Regions from separate parts of the Brevibacillus sp. genome, predicted to be linked through region 4. Evidence: riboswitches for the same ligand, from Rfam matches in the RefSeq annotation. Region 4 holds a riboswitch; each other region holds the start of a gene.
The links. Region 4 has a riboswitch for cobalamin ahead of DEP07_RS14240 (energy-coupling factor ABC transporter permease). Riboswitches for the same ligand answer to the same signal wherever they lie in the genome.
Positions count from the first base shown of each region.

Region 1: linked by a shared signal. The riboswitch ahead of cobO (cob(I)yrinic acid a,c-diamide adenosyltransferase) and the one ahead of DEP07_RS14240 (energy-coupling factor ABC transporter permease) in region 4 are both predicted to bind cobalamin.
Region 2: linked by a shared signal. The riboswitch ahead of DEP07_RS00400 (ABC transporter substrate-binding protein) and the one ahead of DEP07_RS14240 (energy-coupling factor ABC transporter permease) in region 4 are both predicted to bind cobalamin.
Region 3: linked by a shared signal. The riboswitch ahead of DEP07_RS22870 (ABC transporter substrate-binding protein) and the one ahead of DEP07_RS14240 (energy-coupling factor ABC transporter permease) in region 4 are both predicted to bind cobalamin.

Region 1 is NZ_DOTK01000025.1:35,357-39,301, forward strand. It holds gene DEP07_RS05350 (TerD family protein) at 1-1,865, shown strand, start outside; cobalamin riboswitch at 2,046-2,267, shown strand; gene cobO (cob(I)yrinic acid a,c-diamide adenosyltransferase) at 2,539-3,078, shown strand; gene cobD (threonine-phosphate decarboxylase CobD) at 3,078-3,945, shown strand, end outside.
Region 2 is NZ_DOTK01000003.1:10,916-14,860, forward strand. It holds gene DEP07_RS00395 (M24 family metallopeptidase) at 124-1,215, shown strand; cobalamin riboswitch at 1,233-1,442, shown strand; gene DEP07_RS00400 (ABC transporter substrate-binding protein) at 1,742-2,779, shown strand; gene DEP07_RS00405 (FecCD family ABC transporter permease) at 2,827-3,864, shown strand; gene DEP07_RS00410 (heme ABC transporter ATP-binding protein) at 3,861-3,945, shown strand, end outside.
Region 3 is NZ_DOTK01000078.1:37,703-41,647, reverse strand. It holds gene DEP07_RS22880 (alpha/beta fold hydrolase) at 22-816, opposite strand; gene DEP07_RS22875 (winged helix-turn-helix transcriptional regulator) at 926-1,294, shown strand; cobalamin riboswitch at 1,449-1,646, shown strand; gene DEP07_RS22870 (ABC transporter substrate-binding protein) at 1,797-2,963, shown strand; gene DEP07_RS22865 (FecCD family ABC transporter permease) at 2,992-3,945, shown strand, end outside.
Region 4 is NZ_DOTK01000045.1:188,437-192,381, reverse strand. It holds gene DEP07_RS14250 (GerAB/ArcD/ProY family transporter) at 1-518, opposite strand, end outside; gene DEP07_RS14245 (quinone-dependent dihydroorotate dehydrogenase) at 666-1,757, shown strand; cobalamin riboswitch at 1,909-2,104, shown strand; gene DEP07_RS14240 (energy-coupling factor ABC transporter permease) at 2,253-3,017, shown strand; gene DEP07_RS14235 (energy-coupling factor ABC transporter substrate-binding protein) at 3,014-3,298, shown strand; gene cbiQ (cobalt ECF transporter T component CbiQ) at 3,295-3,945, shown strand, end outside.

The sequences.
Region 1 (3,945 bases), on a different contig from region 4:
GGCGCTTCAAGCCTTTTTATCCGAATTTCCCGCGCCAGGTCATGGAAGCGAGCGACGGGGAACTGTACCTCCAGGCGATTATCCATTACTTGACGTGGCAGCTTCCCGTGCATGAAGTGAAAAAGCGGCTGCCGCTCCTGAAAGAATCCCGTTTGAAAGTGATTCAACTGGGAACGGACGAAGAGCTGCTGCAAATAGGCATGAACATGCTGCGGGCGAACAGCTCGCTCTCCGCTCAGGACAAGGAAGACTTGAAAGGCTTGATTCACGGTTGCAAAGGGATTGCGGAAGCTTTGCCGCCGGAAATCCCGCACAAGGAAAATGCCGCTGTCGTGGCGAGCGTGTTGCTTCGGGCCGACAAAATGCCGCCTGACTTTTTTGCGAAGTATTGCAAGACGTCAACAGATGTTCTGCGACTGGCGACGGCTCTGTCCGACGGGGATGTCAGCCTGGCTGCCCCTGCGAAGTTTCGCAAGTTCAGACGGGCCGAGCGCAGGCTGTTGCTTCGATTGCTGGAAGCAAGCCCGAACCTGGCGGAAGACATGCAGCGCTATAAAAACCGCTGGATTCGCCTCGGGGAGATTTTGCATCCTTTTGAATACAAAGACCGTTATCCGCGGGCAGCGGAAGCGTTTGATATTTTGCGCAACAATCGGCGCATCGAGACTTTCAACAGTCAGGTCGAGCTGGCGATCCTGGCGTGCGATATAAAAGAAGCGACCAGATTGCTGATGCAACGGCCAGGTGAATTTGCCCGACGGCTGGATCACATGCTCCGCTTGACGGAAGCGGGCGATCAGGTGTTGCGCTCCTTTGAGCAGATAGCGACTTCTGTATCGACCCCCGTCCTTTTGCAGGTGATGAATCACTTTGACAAGCGGGAGCGATACGGTGAGTGGCGAACGTTCTTTCCAAAAGGAGAAGTGGCAAAAGTACAGGCGATCCCCAATATGCTTCCGCAGCTGGCGGATGAACAGCGCGCGCGTGCAGCCGGGATATGTCGCGAGGTATTGATTCGGCGCTTTTCTGCCTTGCCTACTCTCGGAAAAGTTTATATCGACCCGCAATTGCACGAGCAACTGGTGCCTTTTTCCCAAAGATCGGCAAGCAAGGCGTTGCGCACGATAGCGCGCGGCTCCAGACTGCCGATCCCCGAGGGGAGCACGATCCGCTTTTTCACCTGGTGGAAGGAAGGGATCGTCAACGATGTCCCTACCGGGCGGGTAGATATCGATTTGTCCGCTGTCCTGTATGACGAGAAGTGGACGTACATGGAGCATGTGTCCTACACCAATTTGCGGTCCGCGAAGTATCGCGCCTGCCATAGCGGCGATGTCGTACAGGCGCCGAACGGAGCGTGCGAGTTCATCGATGTCGATATCGAGTCAGTGCTTCGATACGGCGGGCGCTATGTCGTGATGTCACTGAACTCGTTTACGAGCCAGCCGTATTGCGATTTGCCGGAGTGCTTCGCAGGCTGGATGATCCGCAGTCAGCCCGAGTCCGGCGAAGTTTTTGAACCGTTGACAGTTCAGGATAAAGCCGACATCGCTGCCCGTTCGACGATCTGCCTCCCGGTCATTCTCGATCTGGCAGAGCGAAAAGTCATTTGGACGGACATCGCGCTGCGTTCGCATCCGCGCTTTGTCAACAACGTAGAGGCAAATGGCGGCGGCATCGAATGGATGGGCCGCGCGCTGACGACACTTGTGAAACCGACCTTGCACGAGCTGTTCACCCTGCACGCACAGGCGAGAGGGACGATTACCGACCGGATGGAGGAAGCAGACACGGTTTTTTCCATGGAAGAGGGGATTACCCCGTTTGACATGGAAGTGATCTTGGCTGATTTCCTCGCTGGTTAATGATGGGAAGTTTAAAAGTCAGCTCAGGCTGGCTTTTTTCGTTGTTTGCAAGAATCGCTCCCTCGGATTTTCCGTGTTTTTCCATTTCCCCTCTCCGATTTGCAGCTTTTGCTTGAATCCACGGTAGCATTTGCTATTATTAAAACAAGTGAGTGTTATTGAAATGAATGAACGACATTTGAATAGGATAGAAAACAGGTCCTTGTGTTTTTGCGAGTGCTTATTTCGTGAAAGACAGGGTTAAAAGGGAAGTTTGGTGAAATGCCAACGCGGTCCCGCCACTGTAAAAGAGTAGCTCTTCTTCCTGGCAACGGCGCCATCCACTGCCCCACTACGAGGCGGGAAGGAGAAGAAGAGTGATGATCCTTGAGCCAGGAAACCTGCCTGTTTTGGTGTATGCACTGTTTTCCTTCGGGTCAAAGGAAGAGGTGAGGATTGTTTTTGTCAGCTATCCGCGCTTTGTTTTCCTTCTAGATTTTGGAAAACAAAGCGTTTTTTTGTGCGCCTGACAAGCAATCGCTGACACTTTTTGGACTGGACAATGGGGTCCCCGAAAAGTACCTGAAAAGGGCTGGAGAAAACTATCCTTTTTTAGGTAACTGACGGGGGCCCTGAAAAGTATGTAGGGTCAAAATGACAGCAAGGTCTTCACTTCAATCTGGGGGTGTGCGTTGTGAGCAATAAACGTGGACTGTTTTTGGTCTATACCGGAGACGGAAAAGGAAAGACGACAGCAGCGGTGGGCCTGGCTGTACGGGCGACCGGGCGGGGGAAAAAGGTGATTATGATTCAGTTCATCAAGTCGCCTGAGCGGACGTATGGAGAGAAAATCATTTTTGACAAGCTCGGCATCGAGATCGTGCAAAAGGGCGTAGGCTTTACGTGGACGAAGACGCCAGAGGAGCATCGGGAAGCGCTCAAGGAGGCGTGGACTTTTGCCCGGGAAAAGCTGTCTTCGGGAGCGTATGACGTCGTGATTTTGGACGAGCTGAACAACGCGCTGGCGATCGACCGTTTTCCCATTGACGATGTGCTGCCGCTTTCGGATGTTTTGGAAGCGATTCAAAACAGGCCGAGCCATGTGCATCTGGTCGTGACGGGGCGGAGCGCCAAGCAGGAAGTGATGGACATGGCTGATCTGGTGACAGAAATGAAGCCGCTCAAGCATTACTATGACGAAGGAATACCAGCAGTGCTGGGGGTAGAATTTTAATGAACGTGCTGGAAACGTATGGTCACGGTGGCGACTTGCTGACCGCCTCGCAACGCTTTGGCGTAAAGCCTGGAGAGTTTCTCGATTTCAGCGCCAATATCAATCCGCTCGGCATGCCGGAACGGGTCAGGGACATGCTGCTGGATTCGCTGTCTGCGGTGTTGCGCTATCCGGACCCGGGACACCGCGAGTTTCGCAAGGCGCTGGCGAAGCGTCTCGGACTGCCGGAAGCATGTCTTTTGCCAGCCAATGGAGCGGCGGAAGCGATGGCTTTGGCGATTCTCGGGCTGCAACCAGAGACAGTCGGCGTCGTGTATCCGTGCTTTTCGGAATATGCAGAGCTTTCCGAGCAGTTTGGCGCGCGTGTCATTGGTTGCTACGGAAAAGCAGAGAACGGCTACAAGCCGGATCGCGCCGAGCTGTACAAGCTGTTTGAACAGGCTGATCTCGTATTTGTCGGCTCGCCGAACAACCCGACCGGGATCTTGTACGAGCCGCAGGAGCTGTTGCAAATGGCGGACTGGGCGGCAGAGACAGGCACCTGGCTGGTCGTGGACGAAGCTTTTCTCGATTTCGTGGCGGAAGAACGGCAGTTTACGCTGGCGAGTCGCCTGGAGAGCTTTCCGCGGGTCATTTTGATGCGGTCGATGACGAAAATGTATGCGATTCCCGGCCTGCGTCTGGGATACGCGATCGCCCATCCAGACGTGATCGCCAACATGCGGCAAAAGCAAGTGAGTTGGAGCGTGAATGCGCTGGCCCTTTTGGCGGGGGAACTGTGCCTGATGGAGCAGGAGTACGAGCGAAAAACCCGCAGCCTGATCGCCGAAGAGCGGGCCAAATTGCTCGACTTCGTCGGCAAGGAGC
Region 2 (3,945 bases), on a different contig from region 4:
GCTTATTTTCTTTGGGCATATGCTGGAGGATTCATGAGAGAATTTTCCGCTTCTCTCTTCTTTTTTAGGCAGGAAAATGGTATTCTCAGGGGTAGAATATTGTCGAAAGAGAAGGTGACGCAGTTGTTCCAGGAGCGTATTTCGAAGCTGCACGATTTTTTGGCAAACCATGAGTTAGACGCGGTATTGATCACTTCTCCCAAGCATGTTTACTATTTGACCGGGTTTTTTACTGATCCGCACGAGCGTTTTATGGGGCTGATCATTCCGGCCCAAGGCGAGCCTTCGCTGATTGTGCCTGCCCTTGATCGGGAAGCGGCGGCAGCAGCATCGTTTGTTCAGACGATTCTTACACATACGGATACGGACAATCCGTACGAGATTCTCAAGCAGGCGTTGCCAGCGGGCTTGTCCAAGCTGGGCATCGAGAAAAGCCACATGACGGTAGAACGCTTCGAAGCCATGGGACAAGCCGTCGGTGCGCAGAGCTACACCGATGTGGAAGAACCGCTTCGTGAAATGCGCCTGATCAAATCGGCAGATGAAGTTGCCCGTTTGAAAAATGCGGTTCAACTGATCGAAGATACGCTTGGCGAGACGTTGAAAAAATTCAAAGTCGGTCAGACCGAAATGGAGATTGTCGCGGAGCTGGAATTTCAGATGAAGCGTCTGGGAGCAGATGGCCCATCCTTTTCCACGATGGTACTGGCAGGCGAAAAATCGGCATTGCCGCATGGAACGCCAGGTTCGCGCCAGGTGCAGGAAGGCGATTTGCTGCTGTTTGACATCGGGGTAGCAGCTGATGGTTACGTTTCGGATATTACCCGCACGTTTGCCGTCGGGGAAGTCAGCGAACAACTGCGCGAAATTTACGAGACAGTGCTTGCGGCGAATGAGGCGGCGATTGCAGAGGTTCGTCCAGGCGTGACTTTTGCCCATCTCGACAAGACCGCTCGCGACTTGATTGCCGCGCGAGGCTATGGCGAATACTTCATGCACCGACTGGGACACGGTTTGGGCATGGATGTGCACGAATATCCGTCCGTACATGGTCAAAATCAGGAAACGCTTCGCCCGGGCATGGTGTTCACCATCGAGCCAGGCGTTTACGTACCGGGAGTAGGCGGCGTGCGCATTGAAGACGATGTGCTCGTAACCGAATCAGGCGTGGAAGTATTGAGCAAGTTCCCGAAACAATTGACTGTGATTGGCTAACGATCACGAAACACACAATTTCATATGAATCTGATGGTGCTGGCTGGAATCGTTTGGTTCCGCCAGCTTAATAGGGAAGTCCGGTGAAAATCCGGCGCGGTCCCGCCACTGTAAACGAGGAGTGCCTAGTACGCAGCAACCACTGTTTTTCGCGAGACGAAAAATGGGAAGGGAACTAGGCATGTTGATTCGTGAGCCAGGAGACCTGCCATGAGATCATTTGCAATCGACCCACGAGGATGGGACAGATGTAGAAGCAATCTTTAGAAAAGGCGCTCCACAAACGCTGGCTCTATAGATATGTCTGCGTATGTCGAGCACCTCCCGATTGGAAAACTGGGAGGTGCTTTTTTCTATGGGTATCATCGTGGCAGCAACACGTGGAGAGGGGGAGATGCCATTTCCTGTATTGCCAAACGGAGCGGCTTTCCGTATAGTGTAGATGTAATTCGTAACAATTACGATTTGCATAGCAATTGTTTTCATCGTACAGAGAACATGAAAAGAAGAGAGGGTAACAAAACAAATGAATAAAACACCTAAGAAAAAGAAGGCCTTGCAAGGATTTTGGTTCGCGTCTGTGACTGCAATCATGCTGCTCATGTCTGCGTGTGGTTCCGCAACACCGGCAGCTCCTGAACAAGCTGCTACCAAGCCAGGCTCGGAGCAAGCTGCCCAGCCTGCCGCTGGCGAAAACAAGCCAGTGACAATCGTCAACAACGGCATCGAAATGACTTATCCGGAAGCACCAAAACGCGCTGTCACCATGAACCAGCACGTGACGGAAATTATGCTCGCTCTCGGTCTGGCTGACAAAATGGCCGGGACTGCGTATTTGGACGATCAAATTTTGCCTGAGTTGAAAGCTGACTACGACAGAGTGCCTGTGCTGTCCGACAAGTACCCGACGAAAGAAGTGCTGATGGCTGCCAACCCTGACTTTGTGTATGCAGGCTGGAAAAGCGCCTTTGGCGATAAAGGTGTAGGCTCGATGGAGGAGTTGGAGAAAGCAGGGGTCAAATCGTACCTGCAAGAGTCTTCCAACAAGCCGGGCCCGACTATTGACGACGTATTCGCTGACATTGCAAACATCGGCCGCATTTTCCGCGTGGAAGACAAGGCGAACGAACTGATTGGCAAAATGAAAGCGGAAATGGAACAAACGACAAGCAAAATCGGTACCGTGGACAAGCCGCTCAGCGTGTTTGTGTACGATAGCGGAGAAGATCAGCCGTTCACAGCTGCAAACAACTACATGACTGCCCTGATCAAGGCGGCAGGCGGCAAAAACGTGTTTGACGACATTCAAAAAGGCTGGGCAACCGTGAGCTGGGAAGAAGTCGTGAACCGCAAGCCTGACGTTATCGTTGTCGTGGATTACGGCGACAAAACGATTGATCAGAAGAAAGAGTTTTTGCTCGCCAAAAAGGAACTGGCTGACTTGCCAGCGATTCAAAACAAACGTTTGATTGTATTGCCATTGTCCGCAGCTTCCGAAGGGGTACGCGCACCGATCGCGCTGAAAATCCTCGGCGAAGGACTGTACCCGGATAAATTCAAATAAAGAACGGCTGCTTAATTAAGGAGGGAACGGCCCTGCATAAGATCAAGATGCCCTTCATCATCGTTGCCCTGCTGATCGGGTTGCTCGTCTCGATTACGTTTGCGGTAACACTCGGCTCGGTGGAAATCAAACCAGCGACAGTATGGAAAATTGCCTTATCGAATCTTCCGCTGACCAATCAGTGGATCGAAGTGGATTGGTCAAAAGGAGAGCAGACAATTATCTGGGATATTCGGTTTCCCCGCGTCCTGTTGGGGGCAGTTGTCGGGGCTGGTCTATCTGTTGTGGGGGTTGCGATTCAGTCTCTCGTTCGCAACTCCCTGGCAGATCCGTACATATTAGGCGTTTCCTCGGGAGCATCGGCTGGAGCGACTTTGGTGATTTTGTTCGGAGCATTCAGCATGTACGGACAATTCGCCCTGTCGTTTGGCGCTTTCACAGGGGCGCTTGTCTCGATCCTGCTTATTTTTACTTTGTCGCGAATCGGCGGGCAAAACTCGACCGTGCGCTTGCTCATGGCGGGGATTGCCATTTCTGCGATTTTGTCGGCGATTACGAGTCTGATCATTTTTTCTGCGCCAAACGAACACGGCATCCGCTCGGTGTTGTTCTGGATGAGCGGCAGTCTCGCGGGCGGCAAGTGGGAGTATTTGACCATCCCGACATTGATCGTGGTCATTTGTCTGATCGTGCTGCTGGCGCAGTATCGTTCGTTGAATGCGATGCTGATGGGCGAGGAGTCTGCCGGGACGCTTGGGGTCAACACGGTGCAATTTCGCAAGCTGCTGTTGGTCATTACGGCCCTGCTCACGGGAGTCATCGTCTCGATCAGCGGAGCGATCGGATTTGTCGGTTTGATGATGCCGCATATCGTGCGGGTTATCGTCGGTTCCGATCACCGACGCGTCTTGCCTGTCAGCGCCTTGCTGGGAGCGATTTTTCTGATCTGGGCGGACGTGATTGCCCGGCTTGCTTTTGCCCCGGAGGAGCTTCCTATCGGGATCATCACGGCGTTGTGCGGAGGCCCGTTCTTTATTTGGCTGATGCTGCGCAGTTCTTATTCTTTCGGAGGTAGCGGACGATGAATCTGAATGTGGAGAACATTACAGTCGGGCTGGAAAACAAAACGATTTTGCACAACGTCAGTCTGACGGTCCGCTCCGGTG
Region 3 (3,945 bases), on a different contig from region 4:
AGGTAAGTTATTTTGGGGAAGTCATCGGGTAGAACGGACAAAGGACAGGACGGTTTCGATCAGCTCTGCCTCCTGCTCCCACAGTACCAGGTGCCCTGAAGCGATCTCGTGGTAGCGCGCGTCAGGCAGGAGAGCGGCCATTTCCCTTGTCTGCTCCACAGGCACCATGCGATCGTAAGTCAAGCCGATGGCCAGTGCTGGGGCAGTGACTTTGCCAAGCAAAGGCCGCAGGTTGATGCGAGTGTCAAGTTCGGCCTGTTTGCCAGTACCTTCGGCAAGTGTCGCAGCCAAATTGGCGGTAAACTCATGCAACTGCTCCAACGTTTGAAACGAGCTGTAAAACGCCGGGCTGAGGCCAGTGTGGATGGCGAATTGGGCGAACAGCTCCCGATCCTGGCGGAACAGCTTTTGCCACAGATCGAACTGATAGGCGACAGCGAGATCGCTTTCTACCCAGCCCGCGATCGCTGTCACCGATTGGACTCGCTCCGGGTATTTGGCGGCGATGGCCGTTGCTACGACAGCGCCGAGCGAGTAGCCTACGACATGAAAGTGCGTAAAGCCTTCCTGCATAACTGCCTGCACATTTTGCTCGACCAGATCGTCCAGCTCCAGCCGCTCGCGGTCGTCTTGCGTTTTGCCCGAGCCGCTGTAATTGGGGGTGATGACGGTAAAGTCAGGTGCCAGCGCCTTGCCGAGATTGCCCCACGTGCCTTCGTAACTGCCTCCTGTACCGTGGATCAACAGCACGGCAGGCCCGCTTCCTTCTACTGCATATGCGACGTTTATGGGACCAACCTGAACGAATTTTTCCATGAGGGCCTCCTTGAAATCGTGTTTTACAAAAGTGATCTTACCGAATACACTGTAAAAAAGTAAGTACGCACTTTTTCGTTGAATACTTACCAAAAGGGAAGTGAGAACCATGGGGAACCAACAGGTGATTTATCAAATAAACGGCAAACAGTTTCAGTGTCCGATCGAGCTGTCTGTTTCCATTCTTGCAGGAAGATGGAAAACGACGATTATTTGCCAGCTGCTGAACGGGAAAAAGCGGTACGGTGAGCTGAAGAAAAACATCATGGGCGTGAATCACAAAATGCTCGCGGAACAGCTGCGGGAGCTGGAAGAGTCGGGGATTGTGCTGCGGCATGTGTACCCGGTCGTTCCGCCAAAGGTGGAGTACGAGCTGACAGAGCGGGGAGAGGCACTGCGTCCCGTGATTGAATACTTGATCAAATGGGGAGAGCAGTTTGGCACGCCTGTGGCGGATGAAGTGGAGCCGACTGCCTAAAACTGCTGAAAGCACCGGGCCATAATCGCATACGACAACCATACGACCACCTGAGAACGGCGGATTTTTTTCGGGCGAAGGCAAAAAAGGGAAGGAAGCGGCCGATTTGTTTTTACGGTCCCCCCTCCCTATGAAAATAATGGTATAATCAGCCAAGAATAGCAGGCAGCTAGGTGCCTTTGCGAGAGCAAGGGGTAACAGGGAATCGGGTGAAAATCCCGAGCGGTCCCGCCACTGTAATTGGTGAGTTCTCTTTCCAACATGTCACTCGGTGTGGAGCATAACCATCGGGGAAGACGAAAGAGCGCGATGAGCCAAAAGCCAGGAGACCTACCTAGTTTGTCACACCCGTAATCCTTCGCGGAAAAGGTGAGGTGTAGGAAGAAGCTGCGACAGCTTGTGTCTATTTATTCATGATGTCGACTGATTACTTCTACACGTTTGCCTCGTCCGGCGGGACGGGGCTTTTCTATTGATCACAAAAAGATAGGGAGTGGAAACGATGCTGCAAAAGAACCGGAAAAGCTGGATCGGCAAAGCATGGCTGTTTGGCCTGCTCACGATTTTTTTGGTCGTGACTGGCTGCTCTGCTGCTTCACCGTCATCGTCAACGCCTGCGGAACAGAAAACTGAACAGGCGGTGCCGCAGGAAAAGCAGGAGCTTGCTTTTCAAGATTCCGCAGGGACTGCGATCACGGTAAAGCTACCAGTAGAGCGGGTGGTCGTGCTCAATCGCAACACGGCAGAAGCGATCAAGCTGCTGGGAGCCGAGCAGTACGTGCTGGCTACAGGCGACACGACGGTCAAAAATAACCCGTACCTCGGATTTGACAGCAAGCCGGATGTGGGGGAAACGAAGCAGATCAATCTGGAGCAAATCATCAGCTTGAAGCCGCAAATCGTCTTCGCCTATACGAATCGCCCAGACAAGACGCTGGAGGAAAAGCTGGAGCCAGCCGGAATCAAAGTCGTGCGAATGAACAACTATTTGCCGGAACAGATGGATGAGGAGCTGAAGCTGCTCGGAAAAATTTTTGATAAATCGGACAAGGCAGACGAATTTCTCGCCTGGAAGCATTCGATTGAAAAGCTGTTAGCGGACCGGGTGGCAGGCATCAAGGAGGAAGACAAAAAACAGGTGCTTGCCTTGTCAGCCGGATTTCTCAATACGAACGGGGGCTACCGGATTTTCCCCAGCCAGTCGTTGGACGGGAAGCCAGGAGTAGGGGAAGGCTACGCGACGATTCTGGCTGGCGGGAAAGACGCTGCCGACTTGCAATGGAATCCGGCGGAGGCGTCGACTACGATCATGGTCGACGAGGAATATGTGCTCAAGCGCAACCCGGAGGTCATTACCCTGCACGGCACCTGGCTGGGTGGCTACAATGTGAAGGATACGAAGCCGTTTGAGGAAGCGCTGCGCCATATTATGAGCACGACATCTGTTTCGCGGCTCAAGGCGGGGCAAAGCAAAGACATTTACTTTTTCTACACCAACTTTGTCGGATCGGACAAGCGGTATATCGGCAATCTCCAACTAGCCAAATATTTGTACCCGGATAAATTCCAGGATATCGATCCCGAGCAGTATGCCAAAGAGTATTTTGAAAAATGGTTAGGCGTGCCATACCAAGGCATTTGGCACTATTCGTTCAAAGATGTTCAATGACAGCCAAGGACAACCGCTGAGCAAGCCAGTGCAGCGACCGATCCAGGCCATCTATCACGGGAGCGTGAAAAGCAAGCTGCTCGTTTTGACAAGCCTTTTCCTCCTGCTGGTGTTGCTGACGCTTTACGCAGTCAGTCAAGGGGCTGTAGAAGTTGCGTTGCCTGAGCTTTTGGCTATTTTGTCCGGACGCGCTTCCGATGAGATGACCGCCTACATCGTATACGAGATTCGGCTGCCGCGCATGGTCATGTCGATCATTACAGGAGTTTCGCTGGCATGTGCCGGTGCGATTATGCAGGCGATTTTGCGCAATCCGCTGGCAGACCCTTTTACGCTCGGCGTATCGAGCGGAGCGGCTTTTGGAGCAGCATTGGCGATCGTGGCCGGGACGAGTGTGTTTGGCATCAACCTCGTTTCGAGTGGACAGTGGATGATCGCTCTTAATGCCTTTGTGTTTGGCTGTCTCGCTGTGGGCGCGGTCTACGGCATCGCCAAGCTCAAAAACAGCTCGACGACCGTACTGCTTTTGGCGGGGGTGGCCATTGGGCAACTGTTTTCGGCGGGCGTTTCCGGTTTGAAGTTTTTTTCCAACAACGAAGCGTTGAAAGACTTGGTCGTCTGGCTCATGGGGGGATTTTGGGGAGCAAAATGGCAAGTGCTGCACATTTTGCTGCCGCTCGTGATCATCTCGCTTGTCCTTTTGCTGAAATACGCCTGGGACCTGAACTCGCTATGCGCTGGCGAAGATGTAGCGCGAACGCTCGGCGTCAATGTCAAACAAGTCCGCTGGGTGTGCCTTTTGCTCGTTACCTTGATGGCCTCCGTCACGATTGCCTTCACAGGGATTATCGGGTTCATCGGGCTGGTGGCACCGCATATCAGCAGAATCATCATCGGGACGGATTATCGATTTTTACTGCCGTGCTCTTGCCTGATGGGCGCTTTGCTGTTGCTCTTGTCAGATACGGCGGCCCGCATGGTA
Region 4 (3,945 bases):
AAAAGCTGGGTATAATCTTTTTTGGGAATGTTGCCAAACGCGACGAACATGCCCAATAACGAAACGGCAGGCAGCAGGATGCCGGAAGTAATGCCGACAGAAGCTATGCCGCCGTAAGAGGCGAACACGCACAAAATGATCAGGGCAAGCGCTGTCACCCATTCCGGTGTCTGCGGCAAATAGTTGACGGTAGTCCATGTTTGCGTATCGATTAAATTGACGAGGGCCATCAAGTACAGGCAAAGGATGATCGGGGCGAGGAGTAGATGCCGGACGGTTTTTCCTGATCGCAAAAGAAGCCACTGGGACAGCGACATCTGTCTGATCCGTCTATTGATGAAAAACAGGGCGTATGCCCAAACGGCAAAGGGGATGGCGCCAATAATGACGCTCAGCCAGGCATCGCGCCCAGCTTTGCTGAGCAGCAGAGGAATAAGGGTAACATGGTTGGTTATTCCGATTGAGAGCATCATGACCATGATCGCTTGGCCAATCCCGATTTTTCCGTCTGCTTTCATGAAACATACGTCCCCTTTTAAATCGCTGGTTTTGTTATAGTTTGTCTGCTCGACTGGAAATATGTATCGCGTATAAAGGTTAGCCCACGAGAAACAAAGTGTGGTATTCTACAATGAGGTAAAAATGGAGTAAGGAGTGCAGCCGGGATGTATAAGCTCATAAGAAAATATCTGTTCCAGATGGATACGGAAGAGATTCATGAAAAAACGGTTGGTGCCTTGAAGCTGATGGAAGATTCTGCTCCGGGAAAAAGCTTGCTCAGAATGATGTTCCAGTTGAAGGACGAGCGTCTGGCGACAAAGCTGTGGGGAATGACTTTTCCCAATCCGGTAGGACTCGCCGCCGGTTTTGACAAAAATGCCGAAGTATATCATGCGCTCGGTGCGCTCGGGTTCGGCTTTGTGGAAATCGGGACTTTGACGCCGCAGGGACAGCCTGGCAATCCGAGGCCCCGCTTGTTCCGTTTGCCTGAACACGAAGCAGTGATCAACCGAATGGGCTTCAACAACCACGGTGCGTATTTGGCTTCGCAGCATCTGGTAGATTACGCTTATTCCGATGTTCCGATCGGGATCAATATTGGCAAAAACAAAGTCACTCCTAATGAGGAAGCGGCTTCTGACTATATCAAGTGTCTGGACATGCTCTATGCGTACGGCCATTATTTCGTCATTAACATCAGCTCGCCGAACACGCCGAATTTGCGCGACTTGCAGGAGACAGAAAGCATGCGCCAGCTGGTGCGGGCGATACGCGAGAAAGCGGCTGAGCTGGAAGCGCGCGGCATTCAGAAAAAACCGATTTTGCTCAAAGTAGCTCCAGACATGTCTGACGAGCATATGCGCGATGTCGTGCAAGGGGCTGTGGCGGAAGGCATTTCCGGGATTATTGCCACCAATACGACACTGTCGCGGGAAGCTGTTCAAGGGCATCGGTACGCCGAGGAAGCGGGCGGTTTGAGCGGAAAGCCGCTGACAGAGCGATCGACAGCGTGGGTGAAAGAGATTTATCAGGAAGTCGGAGGCAAAGTGCCGATTATCGGTGTCGGAGGCATTTTTACCGGAGAAGACGCCTATCAGAAAATACGCGCGGGCGCCAGCCTGGTTCAGGTTTATACTGGCATGATTTATCAAGGGCCTGGCATTTCGAAGCAGATCAACAAGCAATTGCTCAAGCTGATGCAGCGGGACGGCTTTTCCCACATCAGCGAAGCGGTTGGCGTGGACGCGAAAGCGTAGAATCAAAAACGTAGAACCAAAAACAAGGCTCGTGCAGTCAATGACATTCGCCAAAAGGTCATCGGTTGCAGGAGCCTTTTGATAATAAGCTTTACGCTGGATTGGGCGATTGAGTATAATAATGTAGGACAAGCAAGAACTGTCAAACAATTGGATATTGTCGGCAATAGGTGCCTTTGTGTGCATAAGCACGAAGGGTAACAGGGAATCGGGTGAAAGTCCCGAGCGGTCCCGCCACTGTAATCAGGGAGTTCTCTTTGATGAAGTTCCACTCATATTCATATGGGGAAGGACAAAGAGCGCATCGATCTGAAAGCCAGGAGACCTACCTACTTGCCACACCCTGGAGACCTTCGCGGAAAGGAGCGGTGAATACGGAGCAATTGGACAGAAGTTCATGTCTATTGTTTTGTGCGCATACCTCGTCTGCTATCGGATGGGGCTTTTTTGATTGGAAAAAACGGTAAAAAGAACAGCAAAGGAGGAGAAGTTGCCTTGAATCGATCACGCTTTGTCTCGACCTGTTTATTGATTGCGGGCTTTGTTCTTTATTTTCTCGTAAATGAACCGCAAACTTCTTACGCGATGCACATTATGGAAGGGTATTTGCCGCTGTCGTGGGCGTTGTTCTGGTGGGTAGTATTTATTCCGTTCTTCATTCTTGGCATTCGTTCGTTAAACAAAATCGTCAAAGAACACCCGCAAATGAAGCTGCTTATTGGCGTATCAGGTGCCTTTGCTTTCGTGCTGTCTGCTTTGAAAATTCCTTCGGTGACGGGAAGCAGCTCCCATCCTACCGGAACAGGACTTGGGGCGATCATGTTCGGCCCGTGGGTGATGTCTGTGCTGGGCAGTCTGGTGCTGTTGTTCCAAGCCTTGCTGTTGGCGCATGGCGGATTGACCACGCTTGGCGCCAACGCCGTTTCGATGGCGGTTGTCGGGCCGATGGTGGCTTACGGGGTGTACCGCCTGATTGTCCGTGCCAACGGAGGACAACGTTTGGCTGTCTTCGCTGCGGCAGCTCTTGCTGACCTGGCGACTTATGTAGTGACATCTGTTCAGTTGGCGCTGGCTTTTCCGGCTGAGTCTGGCGGGGTATTGGCTTCTTTCGCCAAGTTCGCTGGCATTTTTGCCATCACACAAATTACGTTGGCGATCAGCGAGGGGCTTCTGACCGTGCTCGTCTGGAACTGGCTTCAATCTTACAATGCAAAAGAGCTGGCGGAGCTGCGCTTGCTGAAACGGGAGGAATCGCTGTGAAAAAAGGAATGAACTGGCTGCTGCTCCTGGGTGTCGTCGTGCTTGCGATCGTGCCGTTGCTTTTGGTGCAGGACTCGGAGTTCGGCGGAGCGGACGGAGCGGCAGAGGAAGCGATCAAGGAGATTGCCCCTGCGTACGAGCCGTGGTTCCAGCCGCTGCTTGAACCGCCAGGAGGCGAGACGGAGAGCTTGCTGTTTGCCGTGCAAGCGGCATTGGGAGCGGGCATTGTCGGCTATGCGATGGGCTTGTACAAAGGTCGGCTGGATAAAAACAAAAAATGAACTGGCAGCAGCTTGACTCTCTTTCGTATCAAAACCGTCTGAGATTTTTGCCGCCGGAACACAAGCTTCTGTTTGCGAGCGCGTTGATTTTGCTCGTTTTGACAGGACATGAGTGGTTGCAAATGGCGATTTGCATTTGGATGGGAGTATGGGTGATCGGATATGCCCGTATTCCCGTCCGTTTCTATTTCGGATTTCTTCTTTTGTCTCTCTCGTTCTTTGTTTTGGGTTTGCCTGCACTTCTGTTGGAAGCGACAAGGGCGGAGACAGCTCCTGTGACTCAGATGGCAGTGGCGTGGCATGTCGGCCCTTATTTGATTTACGTTCCAGCGAGCGCCATCAGCAAGGTGTGGGTGCTGTTTTGGCGAACGATGGCCAGCCTTGCCTGCTTTTCCTTTATTTTGTTTACGGTGCCGTTTGCCGAGATTTTGCAGGTGTTGCGCAAGCTGCGGCTTCCGGTCATCGTTACGGATTTGCTGATGATTATGTACCGCTTTATTTTCGTGTTGCTCGGCGTCTCCCATCAGTTGTGGATTGCTCAGCGCTCGCGTGGCGGGCACCGGGGATTTCGCGCGACGATGCGCGACATCGGCGGTCTGGCTGCCCAGCTGTTCGTCAGGGCGATGCGCAAATACGATGCGTTGTAC